Regions from separate parts of the Streptomyces sp. SP18BB07 genome, predicted to be linked through region 1. Evidence: riboswitches for the same ligand, from Rfam matches in the RefSeq annotation. Region 1 holds a riboswitch; each other region holds the start of a gene.
What was found. Region 1 has a riboswitch for cyclic di-AMP ahead of PUR53_RS16955 (M23 family metallopeptidase). Riboswitches for the same ligand answer to the same signal wherever they lie in the genome.
Positions count from the first base shown of each region.

Region 1 (2,827 bases):
CCTACTGCCTCGGCGGCACCCTCACCTCCCGTCTGGACCGCGTCCTGCGCGAGGAGAAGGGCTACACCTACGGCGTGCGGGCGTTCGGCCAGGTGCTGCGGGCCGCGCCCGACGGTTCGGGCGTCGCGATGCTCGCCATCAGCGGCTCCGTCGACACCCCCAACACCGGGCCGGCGCTGGACGATCTGTGGACGGTGCTGCGCACCCTCGCCGCCGAGGGCCTGACCGACGCCGAGCGTGATGTCGCCGTGCAGAACCTCGTCGGGGTCGCCCCGCTCAAGTTCGAGACGGCCGCGGCCGTGGCGAGCACGCTGGCCGACCAGGTCGAGCAGTACCTGCCGGACGACTACCAGTCGACGCTGTACCGCCAACTCGCCGCCACCGGCACCGTGGAGGCCACCGCGGCGGCCGTGAGCGCCTTCCCGGTGGACCGTCTGGTGACCGTCCTCGTCGGGGACGCCGCGCAGATCGAGGAGCCGGTCAGGGCCCTCGGGATCGGCGAAGTGACCGTCGTCCCGGCCGAGTAGGGGAACGACCGTACGGACGCGTGTCAGTGGGGCCCTGGTGACGGAAGAGTCACCAGGGCCCATGTTTGTCCGTATTGGTGGCGGAGGTTGCGTGTCTGACCTGTGGCGTAGTTAACAAATCCTGTGATCCGTTTGTTATTTCGAAGACGGCCCACTTAGCGTCAGTCCGGCTGTTCGTCAGAAGTTCGCCGCATCCGCGGCACCGGACAGTCATCGCCGAGTCCCCATGGCGCGAGCCAGGGGAGCCGGGGACCCACCGAAGTCCCTGGGGTGAATCGGGTGCCCTTCGCGGAGCGACGCGAAACGAGGGGTAGCCGTAGGAGACCTTCCTGCTCCGAACCCGTCAGCTAACCCGGTAGGCGAGAAGGAAGGAAAGGATCAGCCACTTCATGGCGTTCACCCGCGCCCCCGGCAAGCACCGCCGTCCCGGCCGTGTGCAGCGCACGACCACGAGGAACGTGGGCGTAGCCGCTCTCACCACCACCGGTGTCCTCGGCACCCTCGCCGGCCCCGCGCTCGCCGCGGAGGAGCCCGCCGTCGAGCAGACCGGCCTGAACCAGATCATCACTCTCGGCGACACGGTCGCCGACCAGGTCGACGCCCAGGCCGTGGCCCAGCAGCAGGCTGCCGAGGTGGCCGCTGTCAAGAAGAAGGCGCAGGAGGAGGCCAGGAAGGCCGCCGCCGAGAAGGCCGAGCAGGAACGTGCCGCCGCCAAGGAGCGCGAGGAGATCAAGGCCCGTGCCGCCCGCGCGGCCGAGCGCGAGCGCCTCAACGCCTACGTCGCCCCCATCAGCGGCTCCTACATCTCCACCGGCTACAAGGCCGGCGGTGCGGTCTGGTCCTCCGGCAGCCACACCGGTGTCGACTTCCACGCCGCGTCCGGCACGGCCGTCCACGCGGTCGGCTCCGGCACGGTCGTCGAGGCGGGCTGGGGCGGTGCCTACGGCAACAACATCGTCATCAAGATGAACGACGGCACGTACACCCAGTACGGCCACCTGTCGTCCATCGGCGTCTCCGTCGGCCAGACGGTCACCCCCGGCCAGCAGATAGGCCTCTCCGGGGCCACCGGCAACGTCACCGGGGCCCATCTGCACTTCGAGGCCCGGACGACGGCCGAGTACGGCTCGGACATCGACCCCGCCGCGTACCTGCGCTCGCACGGCGTGAACGTCTGACGCGCACCCACGCTTCCAGGAGGCCCCGGCTCACCGAGCCGGGGCTTTCCTCGTTCTACGAACCACCTTGTGACGTACCTCCTGTCCAAAAAATATCCCTGGATTCCGGTCCGCCATCGGAAATTCCGCTCCGCTGCAATAGAGTCGCTGGAACACACGTCAATCATCGACGTTTCACGGGGATTAAGGCGGAGGTCGGTCATGCGTATTCCGGCGCACTCGGTATGCACGGCGATCCGTGATGACATCGTCGCGGGTGTCTACGAGCGCGGCAGCCGGCTCACCGAGGAACTGCTCGCCCGCCGCTACGGCGTCAGCCGGGTGCCCGTGCGCGAGGCGCTGCGCACGCTGGAGGCCGAGGGCTTCGTGGTGACCCGCCGGCACGCGGGCGCGTGCGTCGCCGAGCCGACCGAGCAGGAGGCCGCCGACCTGCTGGAGATGCGCATGCTGCTGGAGCCCCTGGGCGCCGCCCGGGCCGCGCAGCGCCGTACGGAGGCGCACCTCAAGGTGTTGCGGGGTCTGGTCAGGCTGGGCCAGGAGCGGGCCAGGAGGGGCAACAGCGAGGATCTGCGCTCCCTGGGCGGCTGGTTCCACGAGACGCTCGCACAGGCCTCCGGCAGCCCCGCCCTGACCTCGACACTCGCCCAGCTGCGGCACAAGATCGCCTGGATGTACGCGGTCGAGGCGCCCTCCGACCCCGGGGAGTCCTGGGCGGAGCACGGCGGCATCGTGGACGCGGTCGCGCGCGGCGACAGCGACCGGGCCCGGGCGATCACGTCCCTGCACACCGAGCGCGCCACGGCCGCGCACCGGCTCCGATTTCCGGCCGGGTCCGGCGGTGCGGAGCGCCCCGACCGTGTGAGGACTTCGCAACACCCCGTAAACATGCCGAGCCTGCGGCATTAACACGGGCGCCGTATACAAAGAGGGAAGAATTCCGAGGGGCATTTTTCCTGCTGCCCGCGGAACGGAAACCGGACGTAAATACGAAGGGCCCGCCCGATAAATCGGACGAGCCCTTCGGTGTGTGCGCGGGGCGGCTTTTTCAGGCCTTTCCGCTGCGGTTACCCGGTCGCTCAGACCGTCTCGGGGAGTTCTTCGAGCCCCTCGGCGACGAGCTTC
Region 1 covers NZ_JAQYWT010000295.1:141,303-144,129, forward strand. Annotated here, with positions in the region: gene PUR53_RS16950 (M16 family metallopeptidase) at 1-527, shown strand, start outside; cyclic di-AMP (ydaO/yuaA leader) riboswitch at 732-903, shown strand; gene PUR53_RS16955 (M23 family metallopeptidase) at 917-1,705, shown strand; gene PUR53_RS16960 (GntR family transcriptional regulator) at 1,907-2,611, shown strand; gene PUR53_RS16965 (HPr family phosphocarrier protein) at 2,782-2,827, opposite strand, start outside.

Region 2 (2,827 bases), on a different contig from region 1:
TGCATATCTTGGTGGATCGCCACCCGTGACAGCCCAGGTAGTGGCAGTCTGGCGCGAAGCACCAGTCCGGGACCGTAGTCGAACCATCCGCTCCCTGTCGGACACCGGTCCCGTGGGAAAGGGACGCCTCGCCATGGCAGATCACCTGGAAGCATCCGTCACTCTGCCGAGCGATCCCGCCTCGGTGTCCACGGCCCGGAACTACGTCGCCGGCGTGCTCGCCGAATGGGGCCTGCCGGGCGACACCGACGTCGCCGACACCGTGCGCCTGATCGTGTCCGAACTCGCCACCAACGCCGTCCAGCACACCCTCGGTCAGTCGCCCACCTTCACCGTGGACCTCGCCCTCGACCGGGACGAGCGCCTGCGCATCGGCGTCACCGACAGCCATCCACGCTTCCCGAAACGGCTGCCGGCCGCCGTCCAGCAGGACAACGGCCGGGGCATGGTCATCATCCGCTGGCTGACCGCCGAGTGCGGCGGCAGGCTCAGCGTCAGACCCACACGGGAGGGCGGAAAAACGGTGGCGATCGAACTGCCGTGGACGGTCCCGGTGCGGCCGGTCAGCGCGGGCGGTCCGCAGGAACCCTGACGGGGCCCTCGTCCGTGGCCGACCGTGCCGACGAGTCGGCGTGGTCGGAGAAGCGGACCACCAGTTTCGGGAGCGCGGCCCACAGGAGCAGGCAGACGAGGAAGGTGCCGGCCCCGGCGGCCATCCCGGCCTTCCGGCCGAGCGTCACGTCCACGACGAGCAGGACGGAGCCGGTGAAGGCCGGCATCAGCACGATCAGGCCCGCGGTGGCCAGCCGGGACGACACCTGGACGATGAGGGGCTTGGCGTTCTGCTGGAAGAGCGAGCGGTGCAGGGCGGCCGGGGCGGTGAAGAGCGTCGCCGCGAGGACCGCGAGCAGCAGGGTGACGACGTAGGTGGCGCGCTGGAAGGAGTCCAGGTCCGGGAAGCGCGGGGTGAAGGCCAACGTCAACAGGAACGCGAAGAGGATCTGCACCCCGGTCTGGGTGACGCGCAACTCCTGGAGCAGTTCGGAGAAATTGCGGTCGGCGCGTTCGAGGGGGGTCTCGTTGCGTGCGGGACGGGTGCGTTCGTCGGCCATGGTCGAACGGGTATCCAAAACCGCCGGTCGCACGCCCGTCGGGGGCGGCGGAGAGCTCCGCCGCCCCCGACGGTGGGTCAGCGGACCCGGCCGTACCAGACGTTCTTCGTCCACAGCTTCTGCAGCCGGACGACGTCACCCGTCTTCGGCGAGTGCCAGATCTTTCCCTTCCCCGCGTAGATACCGACGTGGTAGACGTTCGAGCCCGAGTGGAAGAAGACGAGGTCTCCGAGCTTGCGGCTGCTCGCGGAGATGTGCTTCGTCTTGTTGTACTGCTGCTGAGCAGTACGGGGCAGCTTCTTGCCCGCCTTCTTGAACGAGTAGAGCGTCAGCCCTGAGCAGTCGAACCTGCTCGGGCCCACGGCGCCGTACTTGTAAGGGGAGCCCTTCTTGGAAGCCGCGACCTTGAGTGCCTTCGACGCCACCGTGGCGGCCTCGGCGCCGGATGCGGCGCCCGGGACCACGATGCTGCCGCTGACAGCGGCGATGGTCAGAGCCGAGGCCGTGCCGGCCCGGGTCAACAGCGACGGGACACGATTCAGCGCAGTCATGCGCAACCCTTCGTCAGCCGCCTGTGAAGGATGACCTGTCGGATTCGGGCTGGCGAAGTTGCCCGGCCGCTGACGCGGCTTCACCCCAAGGGCTGCTCGGCGCGGTCATGGCGTGACCGTTCCGGCGACCCGTCGTGCTTGGGTCCTCCACTCCTGCCGATGCACTTCTGTCGACCGGTCATCCGGGCGGCGGCAGGACTCGGCGTCCACCCGGATCGCCCCGCCGCTGTGGCGGGGGCTTGTCGTCAGGAAGGGATCTTGGCGCACAGAAGTCCGAAAATCCCAACGGAACCGGGGATTTGTGGTCTTACTCACCACTCGCCCGTTCGGGTGGACAGACCATTTTCAGCGGTTGTGTCCAGCCGGTCGAGGAGGTCCGCACCAGCACCGGAATGACATATTCCGGCCCGGTACCAGGCATGTTGCGCAACTTCACAGGTCCTCACGACGTATGGGCCGATGGGTCGATCGCAGTAGGCCGTCCGGACGGCACGAAACCTGGACCGGACGCCCCGTCAGTAGTACGGCGAGCGACCCGGGATCGGTTCAGGCGCGTTCAGGCGGGTGAGTCCTCCGGCTCCGGCGGCAGCGCCACCCGGCCCGCCCGTCGCTCGCCGTCCAGGACCCGAAGGGCGCGCGCGAGCGTCGGGGCGTGGACTTCGTTCTCCCCGCGCCTGTGCATCAGTTCGAGCGCATCGCGCAGGGCGGCCGCCTTGGCGACGAGCGCCTGCGCCGCGCGCAACCCGCGATATGTGTCACCCGGCCGGGCCGGATTGATCCGGCCGAGCAGATCGACCACATCCAGGTAACGGTCGATCAGCTCGGCCTCGGCGCGGGTGAGCGCGGGCAACGGCGGGAGTTCGGGTGGGAGCATCCGCGGCTCACCTCGCGCCGGGGAGCGTGCCCGAGGTCCTGCGGCCCGGAATCACCCGATCGGCCAGGCCGTACTCGACCGCCGCCTCCGCGTCGAGGAACGTGTCCCGCTCGATGTCCGCGCTGATCCGCTCCGGGCTCTGGCCGGTGTGCCGGACGAGCATCTCCTCCAGCCTCCGGCGGTTGCGCGTCAGCTCCTCGGCCTGGATGGCCAGATCGCTGGCCTGCCCCTCGATCCGGTCGGCCACCGCCGGCTGGTGGATCAGCACCCGCGCGCCCGGCAGCATGAAC
Region 2 covers NZ_JAQYWT010000341.1:59,649-62,475, reverse strand. Annotated here, with positions in the region: gene PUR53_RS30525 (ATP-binding protein) at 134-592, shown strand; gene PUR53_RS30520 (DUF6328 family protein) at 564-1,112, opposite strand; gene PUR53_RS30515 (C40 family peptidase) at 1,190-1,663, opposite strand; cyclic di-AMP (ydaO/yuaA leader) riboswitch at 1,667-1,837, opposite strand; gene PUR53_RS30510 (hypothetical protein) at 2,220-2,537, opposite strand; gene PUR53_RS30505 (ATP-dependent Clp protease proteolytic subunit) at 2,545-2,827, opposite strand, start outside.
Region 2: another riboswitch for cyclic di-AMP. It lies ahead of PUR53_RS30515 (C40 family peptidase); the one in region 1 lies ahead of PUR53_RS16955 (M23 family metallopeptidase).

Region 3 (2,827 bases), on a different contig from region 1:
GCGGACGTATGTCATCCCGGACGCGGACCAGGACCGGCCGGTGCTCTTCAACTCCTGGGAGGCAACCGAGTTCGACATCTCCGAGGAACAGCAGGAGGCCCTCGCGCGCCGGGCGGCCGCCATCGGGGTCGAGCTGTTCGTGGTGGACGACGGCTGGTTCGGGGCGCGCACCAGCGACCGGGCCGGCCTCGGCGACTGGACGCCCAATCCGGACCGCTTCCCGAAGGGGCTGCGGCCGCTCGCCGAGCGTGTGCACTCGCTCGGGATGCAGTTCGGCATCTGGGTCGAGCCGGAAATGGTCAATCCGGACAGTGAGCTGTACCGGGCGCACCCTGAATGGGCCCAGTTCCAACCGGGTCGAAAGCGGACGGAACTGCGCAATCAGCTCGTGCTCAATCTCGCGCGTGAGGACGTCCAGGAATACCTCTGGGAGCGGCTCGACACGCTCCTGTCCAGCGCGCCGATCGACTATGTGAAGTGGGACTTCAACCGCTGCTTCACGGACGCGGGCTGGCCCGGTGAGCCCTATCCGCAGAAGCTGTGGGTCGAGCACGTGCACGCCTTCTACGCCCTGCTGGACCGGCTCAGGGCCGCGCACCCGGGGGTCGCGTTCGAGTCGTGCTCGGGCGGCGGCGGCCGGATCGACCTCGGGGTCATGGCGCGGACGGACCAGGTGTGGACCTCCGACAACACCGACCCGCTCGACCGGCTCGCCATCCAGCACGGCTTCAGCCAGATCCACCCGGCGCGGGCCATGGCCGCCTGGGTCACCGACAGCCCGAACAACCAGCTCAACGGGCGGGTCAGCTCGCTGCGGTTCCGGTTCGTCAGCGCCATGGCGGGTGTGCTCGGCGTGGGCGGCGACCTCACCGAGTGGAGCGAGGAGGAGCTGGCCGAGGCCCGGGAGTGGGTGGAGCTGTACAAGGAGATCCGGCCGGTCGTGCAGCGCGGCGACCTGTACCGGCTGCGGCCGCCGACGGGCGGGCTGAGCGCCGTGCAGTACGTCCACGGTGACGAGGTCGTCGTCCTCGCCTGGCTCCAGGCCCAGCACTACGGCGAGCCGCTCGCCCCGCTGCGACTGCGCGGGCTGGACCCGACGGGGACCTACGAGTGCCGCGAAACGGGCGAAATGCACCGGGGTGCCGTGCTGGCGCATCACGGATTGCCGACCGGGCTGCGCGGCGACTTCGATGCGACGATTATCCGACTCCGCCGCACTTGAGCCTTCTGTCCGAAATAGAGCTGTAAATCCAACAAGACCTGGAATAAAGCCTACTGGGCCGTAGGCGCGTGAGCAGCGTCATATTCGTGACATTCCGTTGCCGTCATGTCCACGTAATTCGTGCGGATTTCCAGGGAGGTTGGAATGCGCCCTAGACCGGTCTATTACGGAGCGTGATGGTGAATTGATGTAAGGATCAGTGCGGAAGACGCACAGGAAGTCCCAATGGTTGTCTCTGTGGGCACAAGTCGCTTACGTTCGGCGTCAATCCGGACGGACGCCCAATCCTGCCGCCGACCGGAGCCGCGTACCGACCCGATCCACGGCAGGAGCGGGGGACCCACAGGAATCACCGCCTGTTCCGGTCTCCGGAACGGCTAGGGGTAAAGCCGTGCGCAAACACGGCCGGACATCTCCAGTCCGCACCCGACAGCTCACCTCGCAGGCGCCGGAGAGGAATTCGTCATGCCCGCGAAGGGTAAGCACCGCCGTCCGAAGCCCCAGCGCTTCACCCGCTCGATCGCCGCCGCCGGCACCGGTGGCGCGGCGCTCGCGCTGCCGCTGATCGGAGCCGCCGGCGCCCACGCCGCGACCCCGAGCGCCACCGTCTCCGGTGTCTCCGAGAAGCCGACGACGATCGCCGCCGAGAAGGCCGCGGCCGAGGTCGGCGCGCGGATCGAGCAGGCCGAGAAGGCCGCGCAGGCGGAGAAGACCGCCACCAAGAAGGCGGCGACCAAGACCTACTCGGTGAAGGTCGGCGACTACCTCGCGAAGATCGCGGACGAACAGGACGTCGAGGGCGGCTGGAAGCAGCTGTACTCGGACAACCGGGAGGCGATCGGCTCCGACCCCTCGCTCATCCACCCGGGGCTGAAGCTGTCGATAGGTGAGCGGGCCGCGTCGAGCGAGACGTCGCGCTCCTCGTCCAAGCCGCAGCTGTCGCAGTCCTCGAAGCCCGCCGAGTCGGCCGCGCCGTCCCAGCCGTCGAAGCCCTCCGGTTCCGCGAAGCAGGAGTCGAAGGACACCAAGGTGTCGACCTCCACGGCGAGCGGCCAGTCCTCGTCGTCCAACGCCTCCGGCTTCAGCCGGCCCATCCTGAGCGGGACCGTCGGTACCGCGTACAAGACCGCCGGCAGCATGTGGTCCAGCGGCTACCACACGGGCGTCGACTTCGTGGCCCCGACCGGGACCAGCCTCAAGGCCGTGGGCGCGGGCACCGTCGTCTCCGCCGGCTGGGGCGGCGCGTACGGCAACCAGGTCGTCATCAAGCTCGCCGACGGCTACTACGCCCAGTACGCCCACCTGTCCTCGATCTCCGTCTCCGCGGGTCAGTCCGTGAGCGGCGGCCAGCAGATCGGCCTCTCGGGCGCGACCGGCAACGTCACCGGACCGCACCTCCACTTCGAGATCCGCACCAGCCCCAACTACGGCGCGGACATCGACCCGCTGGCCTACCTCCGCTCGAAGGGCGTCGGCGTCTGACGACACCCTTCGAGCCCCGGCGGCTGACGGCACCGCCCCCCGGCGGCTGACGTCACCTGCACCCGGCGCCCGAATGCCGAAGGCCGGTCCCTGTGATCAGGGGCCGGCCTTCGGCGTTTCATG
Region 3 covers NZ_JAQYWT010000324.1:178,322-181,148, reverse strand. Annotated here, with positions in the region: gene PUR53_RS24670 (alpha-galactosidase) at 1-1,222, shown strand, start outside; cyclic di-AMP (ydaO/yuaA leader) riboswitch at 1,525-1,683, shown strand; gene PUR53_RS24665 (M23 family metallopeptidase) at 1,688-2,704, shown strand.
Region 3: another riboswitch for cyclic di-AMP. It lies ahead of PUR53_RS24665 (M23 family metallopeptidase); the one in region 1 lies ahead of PUR53_RS16955 (M23 family metallopeptidase).

Region 4 (2,827 bases), on a different contig from region 1:
CGACGCCCTTGCCGAGGTAGCGGTTGGGGTCGCCGTCACGGAGCTCGATGGCCTCGAAGGCACCGGTGGAGGCGCCGGACGGAACGGCGGCACGACCCGTGCTGCCGTCGTCGAGGCCGACCTCGACCTCGACGGTGGGGTTGCCTCGCGAGTCGAGGATTTCCCGGGCTACGACGACGTCGATGGACGGCACGAGCATCTCCTTCATGGGATGTGACGCGGAAGTGCGGGGCCCGCGGGCCTTGCGACTAGAGCCTAACCGCCCCGGGCTCGTCGGCAGCCGACCGACCGTCCCGTGGACAGAGAGACCGTACCTATTGTTCCAGCTCGGAACAAAGGGGGGTGGGCCGGAAAGTGAACAGAAGGAAGGGGCGGGCATGAAAAAGCCCCGCCCCGGTGCGTACGGGGGAATGCGCACCGGGGCGGGGAGCCCGTGGGGACGGGGGGACGGCCCTCACGGGGTCTTCACTATGGAGGACACGGATGTGAGCGGGCTGTGGTTCAGCTGGGGAGCGGCCGGATTCTTCGGCCCAGCCTGACCCGTCCCCACGGCTGTGACGGGTCAGCTCAGGTGGAGCTGCTGACCCGGGTAGATGAAGTCGGCGTCGTCGATGATGTCCTTGTTCAGCTCGAAGAGCTTCTCCCAGCCACCCTTGACGTTCTTCTTCGCGGCGATGGCGCTGAGGGTGTCGCCGGTGACGACCTTGTACTCGCCGTCGCCCTTCTTGACCTTCTTGCCGGTCGGGGTCTCGACGGTGGCGCGCTCGGAGGAGCGGGAGGCGCGGGTGTCCTCGGTGCTCTTCTTGGTGCTCTCCTGCGTGCTCTGCTGCGAGGAGCCGGAGTTCGAGGAGCCGGAGGAGGCGGCGGCGCCGTTGTACGCGGCGCCGGACAGGCCCTTGCCGCAGACCGGCCAGGCACCCTTGCCCTGGCCCGCGAGGACCTTCTCGGCGATCTCGATCTGCTGCGCCTTGGTGGCCTGGTCGGCGGTGGAGGCGTACTTCGTGCCGCCGTACCCGGCCCAGGTGGAAGCCGAGAACTGCAGACCGCCGTAGTAGCCGTTGCCGGTGTTGATGGACCAGTTGCCGCCGGACTCGCACTGGGCGACGGCGTCCCACTCGGAGGCGGTGGCGGCGGAGGCGCTGCCGGCGGCCATCAGCGGAGCGGCGACCGCCGCGGCGCCGGTGACACCGGCGACGGCGATGGCGCGAGCGGCCTTGGACGGACGACGGTGCTTGCCCTTGCTGGAAAACAGCATGGAGAGATCCCCTCACCGACGCCTGCGAGGTGAGCTGTCGGGTTCGGGCCGGTTGAGTTGCCCGGCCGCGCTCGTGCGCCTCTCGGCTCACTTCGCGCGGCTTCACCCCGAGCCGGTTCCGGACGTGCGCCCCCGAAGGGCCGCAACCACCGGACCCGGCACTTACCTTGGGTCCCCCGCTCCTGCCTACGGCGCTTGACGCGACGACTGTTCCTTGCGGCCGTTGGCAGGATTCGGCGTACCGACCGCAGGGGCCCGCTGTGGCGAGCGGTCACGACCGTAAACACGTGATTGCCCGGATTTCAAAGACGATCAGGGGGTCTGTGATTCATCTCCCACCTAGATCAAAACGGGCATTCAGGGGCGAACAGTGACCCGAACTGTCGCTACTTTTCGCCCGTTTCGGCACCGACTTCGAGGGTCTGACCGGGAAGGATAAGGTCCGGGTCAGTTCCGACCGTGCCCTCGTTCTCGGAGTAGAGCGTGCGCCACCCGCCGTCCAGGTCGAGCGAGTTCGCGATCCGCGTCAGACTGTCGCCCGCGCGGACGGTGTAGGCGCCGTCCACACCCTCGCGCGCCGCGTCGCCGCCACGGGAGGCGTGACGGCCGGAGGGGGTGGAGTCGGCGCGGGAGTCGTCGGCCGCGTCCGCGTCGGCCTCCGTGCCCGCGGCGGCGCTCTCGTCGGCGCTGGCGCCGCGGTGACGACCGGTGCCGGTCTCGCTCTCGCCGTCCGAAGAGTCGTCGCTCTGCGATGAATTGTCCGACTTGGGTGACTTCGTGGCCTCGGGGCTCGCGGACCCGTCCGAGTCACTCGAGTCGCCCGAGTCGGCATCGGACCCCGAGCCGGTCTTGGCTTTGGTGGACCCGTCGAAGACATCGGAGGTCGAGTCGCCGGGCGCGCCGGAGTCGCCCGAGTCGCCGGACTTGGCCGAGTCGGCCCCGCCGGTCGAAGTGGAGGAATCCGACGAACCGGATGAATCGGATGAGCTGGACGAGTCTGACGAGCCGGATGAACTGCCCGCCTTCGTCGAGTCGTCCGCGACGCCCGTGTCCACGTCGGCGGAACCGGAGTCACCGCCGAGGTTGTGGAGCAGGCCGCAGGTGGACCAGACGCCGACGCCCTGGTCGGCGAGCACCTTCTCGGCGACGGCTATCTGCTGCGAACGGCTGGCCTGGTCGGCGGTCGTGGCGTAGTCGAGGCCGCCGTACTTCTCCCAGTTCGCCTGGGTGAGCTGGAGGCCGCCGTAGCGCCCGTTCCCGGTGTCCGCGCTCCAGGAGCCACCGCTCTCGCACTCCGCCACCTGGTCCCAGGTGGTTCCGCTGGCCGCGCTCGCGCCGGTGGCGCCGAGCAGGGGGATCGCGATGGCCGAGCCTGTCACTCCGGCCGCGACGAGGAGGGCGGGTGCCTGACGGGGGCGACGGTGACGACCGTTCCCGGAGAGCATGCGGTTGCCTTTCACACGACAGCAGTGACCGGTGTGAAGGATGTAATGACCCCTTCGCACTGACGTGTGAACGTAGTCGTAGACGATCGTTTATAACAAGTCGATGCAGCACAGATCACGTCATCAT
Region 4 covers NZ_JAQYWT010000215.1:96,692-99,518, reverse strand. Annotated here, with positions in the region: gene eno (phosphopyruvate hydratase) at 1-193, opposite strand, end outside; gene PUR53_RS03960 (transglycosylase family protein) at 563-1,255, opposite strand; cyclic di-AMP (ydaO/yuaA leader) riboswitch at 1,260-1,459, opposite strand; gene PUR53_RS03955 (transglycosylase family protein) at 1,642-2,700, opposite strand.
Region 4: another riboswitch for cyclic di-AMP. It lies ahead of PUR53_RS03960 (transglycosylase family protein); the one in region 1 lies ahead of PUR53_RS16955 (M23 family metallopeptidase).